Linked DNA regions of Sediminicoccus sp. KRV36. The protein of the gene in region 1 interacts with the protein of each later gene in a pairwise test. Links are inferred from orthologs where the notes say so. Each region holds a gene or a part of one and is shown on either strand. Other genes may lie near its edges.

Region 1 (7,310 bases):
GCAAGGCCTCGATCAAGGAGAGCCCGTCCATGCCTTCCATGCGCACATCCACCAGGATGCAGCCGGCCTCCAGCCCCTCCGGCGTCGCGGCAATGGTCAGCAGGGCTTCCGCACTCGGGTAGGTCGCCACGCGGTAGTGCATGGAATCGAGCAGCATCGCGAGGGAGCGGCGGACCGCCTCGTCATCATCCACCACATGCACCAGCAGGGTGTTCATGCGGCGAGCGCCGCTTCGCTGAGTGGCAATTCGATGCGGATCACCGTGCCCCCCGTCTCGCCCCGCGCCGCCGCGATCCTCCCGCCATGCGCTTCCACGATGGCACGGCAGATCGAAAGACCGATGCCCATGCCATGTTCCTTGGTGGTGACGAATGGCTGGAACAGGCGGGCGCGCACCTCGGCCGGCAGGCCCGGCCCTGCGTCACTGAAACTCAACAGGGCCCGCCCACCCTCACGCCGCAGGCTCACCACGATGCCGCGCTCCTCCAGACCCTCCGTCGCCTCGATGGCGTTGCGCAACAGGTTGACGAAAACCTGCTGCAACTGGACTTCGTCGGCCATCACGAGGCAGCCCGCCGCCGCGAGGTCGAGGGATATGGCAGGTGCCGCGGCACCCTGGGCCACGGTCACCAGCGCCACGCCATCGGCCACCAGCGGCCCGAGCGAAACCAGGCGCTGCTCGGTTTCGCCGCGGCCGATGAAATCGCGCAGGCGGCGCAGGATTTCACCCGCCCGCAGCGCCTGGGCGGCGGCTTCGCGCATCGCCTCACGCGCGGCGGCGATGCGCGCCGCGTCGGGCTGTTCGGCCTGCAGCATGCGCATCCCCGCGCGCAGGAAATTTCCCGCGGCCGTCAGCGGCTGGTTCAGTTCATGCGCAACACCGAGGCTCATCGCGGCCAGCGTATCGGCCCGCGCGATGCGGCGCATCGCCTCCTCCGCCTGGCGCAGCCGCGCCTCGGTCGCGCGGCGGCGCGTCACGTCCCGCGCGACGCCGACGAGGCCGACCACCTGGCCCGTCGAGTCCCGCCAGGGCGCCTTCACCACATAGTAGTTGCGCGCTTCGTCGGGATGCCCTGGCATGATGAGGCTGCGTTCATACTCCTGCACCACGCCGCTGCGCATGGTTTCCCGGTCTATCTCATCAAGCGTCCGGGCAAGCTCCGGCAGCAACAGGGCGTCATCCGTCTGGCCCAGGATGTCTCGCTCGGCCCGGCCCATGACGCGGGTCACCTCGCGGTTGACCATCACATAGCGCAGTTCGGCGTCCTTCACGAAAATCTCGTCCGGCACGGATTCCATGACCGAGCGCAACAACTGCCGGTCGTCCTCCACTTCCCGCGCAAGGGCGATGGTCTGCGCGACCAGGGCGCGCGACGCCTCAGCCTCCCGCAGGGGCGCGCTGCGGGATTCGGCGACCGCGACGGCGAGGGCCTCGAATTCCGCGACCCGCATGCTGCCTGCCGGCAGGCCCGGCATCTCCCCGGTCAGACCGGAGAGCGGCGTCATCAGGCGGTGAATGAACCAGGCCGTCAGCAACGCGAGGAGCAGCACCAGGATCAGGCCCAGCAGCGCCGCATTGAGCGCGGGGGCCAGCCAGGCGGCCCGCTCCTGGGCGCGGGTGGCGCCGAGGATGACGATCCAGCCGCTGATCGGCACACGTTCGAAAGCCATCAGCATCGGCTGGCCATCAGGCGCCGGCCCGCGCAGCGTGCCGCGTGGCTCGTCGCCCAGGCGCTCCACGAAACCGGCGGGAACCTCCCGCATATCTGTCATCCCCCCGGCCAGGGCGAGGCTGGCCACGGGGCGATCCGGTGGCGCCAGAATGAACCCCATGGAGCCGACCCGCCCGACCGGCTGGCGGAGCAGCGCAGCCAGGCGCCCCGGCTGGATCGGCATGGCCAAGGCGCCGATCACCTCACCATGGCGGCGGACCGGCACAGCCACGCTGGCCAGGCTCTGCTCGATGCCCGGCAGGACCACCGGCCCCAGGAAGGCGGGACTGCCGCTTCGCATCGCCTCGCCCGCCGGCCCGTTCTCCAGCATGCTCGGCAAGGCCGCACCGATCGGCAGACGGCTATTCACCAATTGCCGCCGCGGCTCCTCCCGCCGCACAAAAATCGCGAAGCTGCCGAGCGGCGCCACCACCTCCCTTGCCTGGGCATGAAAGGCGATATAGCCGGCTTCCCCGCCATCCAGATGGGGCGAAGTGGCCAGCGATTGCAGCAACAGCACCGCGGCTTCCAATTCGCGCCCCACCGCCAACGCCCGGGCCCGCGCGCCGCCGGCGAGCAGCTCCTCCGTGTCGGATTTCAGGCGGGCGGCGAGTTCGAAGGTCAGCCACCCCCCCAGCAGGATCGCGGGGGCGAGCAGAAGAACCGCCAGCCTGAGCAAATGGCGGCGCAGGCTCCGGGCCGGTTTGGGGGTGCGCATGACGTCGGCACCATGCCAGAGCAGCCCCCCCCAGGCCAAGGCACAGGATGTTACCGGGCGGGGTTGATCCGTCCACGCAGCAGGCCCTCCCAACGAGCCACCTCCGCCGCCACATAGGGCTGGGCGGCTTCAGGCCGGCTGGCCAGGATGCGGTCCACGCCGAGTTCGGCCATGCGGCGGGCCATCGCCTCGGTGCCCATGGCCGCCGCGATGGCGCGGTGCAGGGCAGCCTGAATGGGGGCGGGCGTCGAGCTGGCCGCAAAGATTGCTTGCCAGACGTTCATTTCGGCATCCAGGCCGATCTCGCGCAGGCTCGGCACCTCCGGCAGGGCGGGGCTCCGGCCGGCGCTGGTGACGGCGAAAGCGCGCGCCTGGCCGCCGCGCGCGGTCTGCACGCCGGTCAGTGCCACGTCGAACACCATGGCGATGCGCCCGGCCGCGAGATCGAGCGTGGCAGGCGCGCCGCCGCGATAGGGAATTTCGTTGAGATCCAGCCCGGCGGACTGCAGGAACAGCAAGGCCGCCATCTGCAGCGTGCCGCCGCCGCCCGTGCTGCCATAGTCGAAGCGGCCCGGCGCCGCGCGGGCCATGGTGATGAATTCCCGCACGTCCCGCGCCGGATGATTATTCGCGACCAGCATGACCATCGGCATCTCCGAAAGGACGGAAACGGCAGTCAGGGCCGTGGTCACGTCAATCGGCGCATTGGGAACAACGAGGCGCAGCACGGCATGGGAGGTATTGTTGATCAGCAATGTGTGGCCATCCGCGGCAGCGCGCGCCACCACCTCAGACGCCACGATGCCGGCCCCGCCCACCCGATTCTCGACCACGATGGGCTGCGACAGATGCGCGGACATCGCCTCCGCCAGCACGCGGGCGCCGACATCCGTGGCACCTCCGGCGGCAAAGGGAACGACCAGGCGGATGGGCCGTTCGGGGAAGGCGGCGGCAGGCTCGGCCAGGACAGCAGGGGCCAGGGCGAGCAGGCCCGCCGTCAGCGCGCGGCGCAGGGACATGATTTCCTCCGGGGTGTATTTTGCGCTGGTGTAGCAGGCTTTCAGCCGCCTGGGGACAGCACGCAGAGTTCCGTGGTTCCGGTCGCGCAGCCCGCCAAGCGCAACCTGCCCGGAGGCTTCCACACGGCGGAGAGCATCCGCGCACCGCCTTGGCACTGGGGCCGGTCCGGCCAAGAGCCGGGTGGAAGGCAGGCCGCACATGGCCCGGCCAACGCGGCACCTCCACACTGCCGGAAACACGCCCGGCGGTTCGCCCGGGGTGCTTCGAGAAGCGGGCGGAAGCCTCGTCAGCGCGCGTTGCAAGGCGCCGCTCGGCCCGGGCAAGGGCTGAACTGAATGTGCGGATGGGCGATCGACGGGGCTCGAACCCGCGACATCCAAGACCACAACCTGGCGCTCTGCCAACTGAGCTACGACCGCCGCACGGCGGGCTGGATAGGCCCGCTCTGCCGCCTGCGTCAACCCGCCGCCAGCACAGCCCTTCCCCGCGCCGTCAGATGGATGCGCGCATCCGACATGACGCCGGCGCCGGGCACGATCTCGACGAGACCATCCAGCAGCGCATCCTCCCACACCGAGAGGCGCGGGCAGGAGCTGCGCCAAGCCTCCATGGTCTGGGCATAGACGCGCGGTTCGGCCGCGATCCAGCGCAGCAGGTTGCCCGTCGCCAGCGCCAGCGCATCGGGCGTGATGCCAGTGGCGCTCATGGCCTTATCCGGCGACCCGGCGGGCTTGCCCGCGCGCCGCCATCCAGCGGCCGATGCGGGAGAGTGCCTCGCGCAGAACGCTTTCATTCTTGCAGAAGGCGAAGCGGGCGTAGTGATTGGGCGGATTCTCGCCGGCATAGAAGGCCGTGACGGGAATCGCCGTCACCTTGGCCTCTTCCGTCAGGGCGCGGCAAAAGGCCACGTCATCGCCCGTGAAGCCAATCGAGCGGATATCGGCCGTCACGAAATAGCTGCCCATGGCCGGCAGGACGTTGAAGCCCAATTCGGTGAGCCCAGCCGAGAGGATATCCCGGCGTGCCGCGAGATCGGCACCGAGCGAGGCGAAATAGGCATCATCCTTGGCGAGCCCCACGGCCACCGCGCGTTGCAGGTTGGGCGGCGTGGTGAAGGTCAGGTTCTGGTGCGCCTTGGCCACATTGGGCGCCAATGCGCGGTCGCAGGTGACATAGCCGACCTTCCAGCCGGTCAGGTTGAAGGTCTTGCCCGCGCTGCCGATGCGCAGGCACCGCTCCCGCATGCCCGGCAGCGTCATCAGCGGGATATGCTTCCAGCCATCATAGGTCAGATGCTCATAGACCTCGTCGCAGATGGCGTAGCAGTCGTGCCGCGTCACGAGATCGGCGATGAAGGCGAGCTCGGCGGCGGTGAAGACCTTGCCCGTCGGGTTCATTGGCGTGTTGAACAGGATGGCCTTGGTCCTGGGGCCGAAAGCGGCGGCCAGTTCGGCGCGCGGCAATTCCCACTTGGGCGGGTTGAGGCGGACGATGCGCGGGATGGCACCCAGCAGCTTCACCGTGGGGGCGTAGGTGTCATAGAGCGGCTCGATCAGCACGACCTCATCGCCCGGATTGAGCACGGCCATCAGGCTTGCCGTGATCGCCTCGGTGGCGCCGGAAGTGACGATGACCTCGGCATTGGGGTCCACCTCGATGCCGTAGAAGCGCTGGTTGGCGGTGGCGACGGCCTGGCGCAGCTCGGGCACGCCGGTCATGGGCGGGTATTGGTTGCGGCCATCCATCAGCGCGTCGGCCGCGGCCTGGAGCACATCGGGCGGGCCATCGTAATCCGGGAAGCCCTGGCCGAGGTTGATGGCGCCATGTTGGACCGCCAATGCGGACATGACGGTGAAGATCGTCGTGCCCGTGGCGGAGAGCAGTTCGTTCATCGGCTTCATCGGCGGCATACCTTGGCGCGAGTGGATTGTTACGCGCCTTAGCATGGCGATCCCCCCCCGACCACGCAAGGATTGGGCCGTCCAGCTGCCTTTATCCCGGGCAGCATGCCCGTCTTTCGGGCTTGCCCCTCGGGCAAACAGCCTGGAACCACCTCCTGACACGATTGCGCCCGCTGGCCGCCGCGTGCAAAAGGCTGTCGGCTTACTGCTGGCGACAAGCATCGCCACCGGGGCCAATCGGGAAACGTCATGGGCCAGTCATTCGCCCAGGCACAGACATGTTGGATGCGATGAAAAAGATCGAGGCCATCATCAAGCCCTTCAAACTCGATGAGGTGAAGGACGCCCTGCACGAGATCGGCCTGCAAGGCCTGACGGTGCTTGAGGCCAAGGGTTTCGGCCGGCAGAAAGGCCATACGGAGCTGTATCGCGGCGCCGAGTATGTCGTGGACTTTCTGCCCAAGGTAAAGATCGAGGTGATCTGCGCCGATGACATGCTGGAACGCGCTGTCGAGGCCATCCAGGCCGCTGCCCGGACCGGCCGCATCGGCGATGGCAAGATCTTCGTCTCGGACATTGCCGAGGTGATCCGTATCCGCACCGGCGAGCGGGGCGAGGACGCGGTCTGAGGTTGCTGCCTCTCCCGGGCTCGGGAGGGGCGAGATTTTCGTCGCATGCCGGCCCTGGGGGCGTCCCTGGCCAGCAAGGCGGCGCCCATGCGGGACGCGCCCGCGGGGAAATTTCCACAGGGACGCAGGCAACAGGACAGAGACGACATGGCGATGAATTCCCCCGAGAGCGTCTCCAAGGTCATGGAAATGATCAAGGAGAACAGCGTGGAGTATGTGGACTTCCGCTTCACCGACCCGCGCGGCAAGTGGCAGCACACGGCCCAGCACGTCTCGACCGTCGAGGAAGAGACCTTCGAGGAAGGCATCATGTTCGATGGCTCCTCCATCGCCGGCTGGAAGGCGATCAACGAGTCCGACATGATCCTGATGCCCGACGCGGCGTCGGCCTGCATGGACCCCTTCTCGGCCAAGCCGCAGCTGATCCTGTTTTGCGACATCTATGAGCCCTCGACCGGCCAGCGCTACAACCGCGACCCGCGCTCGACCGCCAAGAAGGCCGAAGAATACCTGAAGAGCACGGGCCTGGGCGACACCGCCTTCTTCGGCCCGGAAGCCGAGTTCTTCGTGTTCGACAATGTGAAGTTCGGCACGGGCGGCAATTTCGGCCATTTCAGCCTGGACAGCATCGAAGGCCCCGGCGCCTCGATGAAGGACTTCCCCGAGGGCAACATGGGCCACCGCCCGGGCGTCAAGGGCGGCTACTTCCCGGTGAACCCCGTGGACAGCGAAGTGGACCTGCGCGCCGAAATGCTCTCGACCATGATCGAGATGGGCGTCGTCGGCGAGAAGCACCACCACGAGGTGGCGCAGTCGCAGCATGAGCTCGGCACCAAGTTCGGGACGCTGGTGCTGCAGGCCGACCACATGCAGATCTACAAGTATGTGATCCACAATGTGGCGCACAGCTACGGCAAGTCGGCCACCTTCATGCCGAAGCCGATCTACGGCGACAACGGCTCGGGCATGCACGTGCACCAGTCCATCTGGAAGGATGGCAAGCCGATGTTCGCCGGCAACGCCTATGCCGACCTCAGCGAGATGGCGCTCTACTACATCGGCGGCATCATCAAGCACGCCAAGGCACTGAACGCCTTCACCAACCCGCTGACCAACAGCTACAAGCGGCTGATCCCGGGCTTCGAGGCCCCTGTGCTGCTGGCCTATTCGGCCCGCAACCGCTCCGCCTCCTGCCGCATCCCGTATGCGACGAACCCGAAGGCCAAGCGCGTCGAGGTTCGCTTCCCCGATCCGGGTGCCAACCCCTACCTCGCCTTCTCGGCGATGCTGATGGCGGGCCTGGATGGCATCAAGAACAAGATCCACCCCG
Region 2 (3,307 bases), 1.5 Mb from region 1 along the record:
GTCCAGCAAGGGGCGCTGCCCCTTGAACAAGTCAATCTGCAAGGGGCGCCGCCCCTTGAACAAGTCAACCTGCAAGGGGCGCCGCCCCTTGAACCCCGGCAAAGGACCAGTCCTTTGCAAGCCCATGAATGGGGTCTGGGGCAGCAAACCCCGATCATGGGGGTCCCAGCGGGTCCAGGGCAGCGCCCTGGCCTTCCCCCTCATAGGTCCGGCGCCGCCGCCTCGCGATAGGGCGAAGGCCCGCCTCCGGGGGCACCCGGAGGGGTCAGCGCCTCCAGCAGGGCCGCGCGCAGCGGCCCCAGCTTGCGCTCATTCTCGACCTTCAGGCCAAACACGTCCTTCACGTAGAAGACATCCACCGCGCGCACGCCATAGGTGGTGATATGGGCACTGGCGATCTGCAGGCCCTGCTCGGAAATCGCCGCCGTCACATCATGCAGCAGGCCTGGCCGGTCGCGGCCATTTACCTCGATCAAGGTGTGCGTGTTGGAGGCGAAGTTATCCACCACCACGCGCGGCGGCACCGTCACCGCCGCCAGCCGCGCCGGCTCCCGCCGCACCTTGCGGATTTCCGCCGCCAGCTTGAGGCGGCCGGAGAGCGCCTGCTCGATCAGCACGGCCAGCCGCGCCAGCCGATGCGGCGCCTCGAAAATCCCGCCGGCGCTGTCCTGCACCCAGAAGGTGTCCAGCGCCATGCCATTGGTCAGCGTGTGGATGCGCGCATCCACGATGGAAGCGCCCGCCACGGCCAGCGCGCCGGAGATGCGGCTGAACAGGCCCGGATGGTCGCTGCAATAGATGGTGACCTCCGTCACACCCCGCTCGGCCAGCACGCGGGTGCGGACAGTCAGGGGGGCGCCATCCGCCTCGGCCTCGCGGATGATGCCGGCGTGGCGGGCATGCGTCTCGCTGTCAAAGGAGAGCCAGTAGCCAGGATAGCCCAGCCCCATGAACATCTCGGTCTCGGCGGGTGTGAAGGCCGTCAGCATGGCGGCGGCGGATTCCTTGGCGCGGGCCACGCGGACATCGCGCTCCGGCACGGTCATGCCGCCGGCCAGCACTTCGGAGACGCGCCAATACACCTCCCGCAGCAGCGTCGCCTTCCAGGCATTCCAGACACGCGGCCCGACGGCGCGCATGTCGGCCACGGTCAGCACCAGCAGCAGGCGCAGCCGCTCGGGCGATTGCACCTGGTCGGCGATGTCGAGGATGGTCTTGGGGTCCTCGATGTCGCGCTTGAAGGCGGTCTGGCTGACCAGCAGATGGTGCAGCACCAGCCAGGACACGGTCTCCGTCTCCTCGGCCGTCATGCCCAGTCGCGGGCAGATCTCCTGCGCGAGGCGCGCGCCGATTTCGCTGTGATCCCCACCGCGCCCCTTGGCGATGTCATGCAGCAAGGTCGCGACAAACAGCGCCCGGCGGGACTGCAACTGCCCCATGAGCTCGGTGGCGACAGGCGCGATCTCGTTCAGATCGCCGCGCTCGACCTGCTTGAGGATGCCGATCGCCTCGATCGTGTGCTCATCCACGGTGAACACATGATAGGTATCGAACTGCATGAGGCCGACGATACGCCCCCATTCGGGCAGGAACCGGCCGAGGAAGCCTGCCTCATTCAGCAGGCGCAGCCATTTGGCGGCATCCTTGCCCATCAGCAGGTCGAGGAAGATGGTGCTCGCCTCGGCATCGCCACGCAGGCGCTCGGCCTGGCGCGAATGGCGGATGAGCGCGCGGATGGCGAGGGGGTGGATGGCCAGGCAGCGGTCTCGCGCGGCCTTCACCATGCGCAGCATCAGGATCGGCTCATGCGCGAAATTGCGATCCGGCGGGGCGGCCACCAGCTTGCCGTCGGCGAAGGCGAGGCCAAGCTCGGCCAGGCCCTCATCGCCGCCGCGCAGCGTAGCGGGGGGGCCGAGGGCCGCGCGCTCGATCGCGGGCTCCAGCACGCGGGAGAGGCGCACCACTTCACGCGCGGTGAGGAACAGATGCTTCATGAGACGTTCGGCGCCATCCTGGGCGCCGTGCCGCGTGTAGCCCATGCGGGCGGCGACGACGGGCTGCAGGTCGAAGGTCAGGCGCTCCTCGGCGCGGCCGGTGACGTAGTGGAGATGAAAGCGCAGCGTCCAGAGGAAATCCCAGGCGCGGCGGATGGCGCGGGCCTCGCTCTCCAGCAGCAGCCCGCCGCCCGGGCTGTCGGGGCCAACCAGTTCGGGCATCCGGGCCACGCCGAAGGCATAGCGGGCGAGCCAGTAGAGCGTCTGCAGGTCCCGCAGGCCGCCGCGGCCTTCCTTGACATGCGGCTCCACCAGGAACGGGCTCTCGCCATAGCGCGCATGGCGGGTGGCGCGCTCGGCGCGCTTGGCGGTGAGGAAGGGTGCGAGGCCGCCTTCGCTGCGCAGCGCCTGGAACTCGGCCTGGAATTCAGCAAAGAGAACGGCATCGCCCGAGAGGAAACGCGCATCCACCAGCGCGGTCAGGATGGTGGCATCCTTCAGCCCCTCGCTGATGCATTCCTTCGGGCTGCGCGTCGCGTGGCCGACCTTGAGGCCCAGATCCCAGAGCAGATAGAGCATGAACTCGATCATGCGCCGCGTGCGGGGCCCGGGCTCGCGATGGGTCAGGAACAGCAGGTCAATATCGGAATGCGGGGCCAGCACGCCGCGGCCGTAGCCGCCCGTCGCCACCAGGGCGTAATCCACCATGCGCGCGCCGGCCGCATTGGGCACCATGGCCGAGGCGTAGTCCTGGATCACCAGCATCAGCCGGTCCATCTGGTGGCCCAGGCGCCGTGCCGCCGTCAGGCCATGGATTTCGCGCGCTTCGAAGGCTTTCTGGACCAAGGCCTGCACGCCGCCCAGCTCACGGCGCAGCATCCCCAGGGCGATGTCGCGCGCGATCGGCGCACCACCCGGAAGCAGCGTTTCCAGCAAGCTTTGCTCGGCCCGTTCGGCCGTCGCGGTCCTCATGACAGTCACACTACAGAGCTTCCTTGCCGTCCGCGAGAGCCTTGAGGTTGTAAAGCGCTTCCTGCGCCTCGCGCGGGGACAGGGTATCCAGGTCCAGCGTTGCCAGCGCGGCCAGGGCCGGATGCGCCGGCTGGACGGGCGGGCGGGCAAAGAGCGGCATTTCAGCCGCCAGCGGATCAGCCCCGGCCGCCGCCCGCGCCTCCAGGGAAGCGAGGACGGAGGCCGCTCGTTTCAGGACCGGCGCCGGCACGCCCGCCAGCTTGGCGACATGCACGCCCCAGCTTTTCTCGGCCGCACCCGGGGCCACGGCGTGCTGGAAGATCACCTCGCCGCGCCATTCG

The links. The genes of interacting proteins can lie anywhere in the genome.
Region 2: the proteins of LHU95_RS15845 (region 1) and LHU95_RS23080 interact in binary tests that used the Escherichia coli proteins (3 or more experiments, as listed by UniProt). The link is inferred for Sediminicoccus sp. KRV36 from one-to-one orthologs.

Annotation. Positions count from the first base shown.
Region 1 is NZ_CP085081.1:3,338,813-3,346,122, forward strand. Bases 4,496-7,310 are described here. They hold LHU95_RS15845 (P-II family nitrogen regulator), read left to right. Parts: upstream 4,496-5,641; coding sequence 5,642-5,980; downstream 5,981-7,310. Other genes in these bases: LHU95_RS15840 (aminotransferase), read right to left, coding at 4,496-5,351; glnA (type I glutamate--ammonia ligase), read left to right, coding at 6,128-7,310. Also shown: LHU95_RS15815 (response regulator), read right to left, coding at 1-217; LHU95_RS15820 (ATP-binding protein), read right to left, coding at 214-2,430; LHU95_RS15825 (tripartite tricarboxylate transporter substrate-binding protein), read right to left, coding at 2,481-3,449; LHU95_RS15835 (hypothetical protein), read right to left, coding at 3,908-4,156; more of LHU95_RS15840, read right to left, coding at 4,161-4,495. UniProt on the Escherichia coli protein: P-II indirectly controls the transcription of the glutamine synthetase gene (glnA). P-II prevents NR-II-catalyzed conversion of NR-I to NR-I-phosphate, the transcriptional activator of GlnA. When P-II is uridylylated to P-II-UMP, these events are reversed.
Region 2 is NZ_CP085081.1:4,860,652-4,863,958, reverse strand. It holds LHU95_RS23080 ([protein-PII] uridylyltransferase), read right to left. Parts: upstream 2,967-3,307; coding sequence 201-2,966; downstream 1-200. Other genes in the region: mutS (DNA mismatch repair protein MutS), read right to left, coding at 2,977-3,307.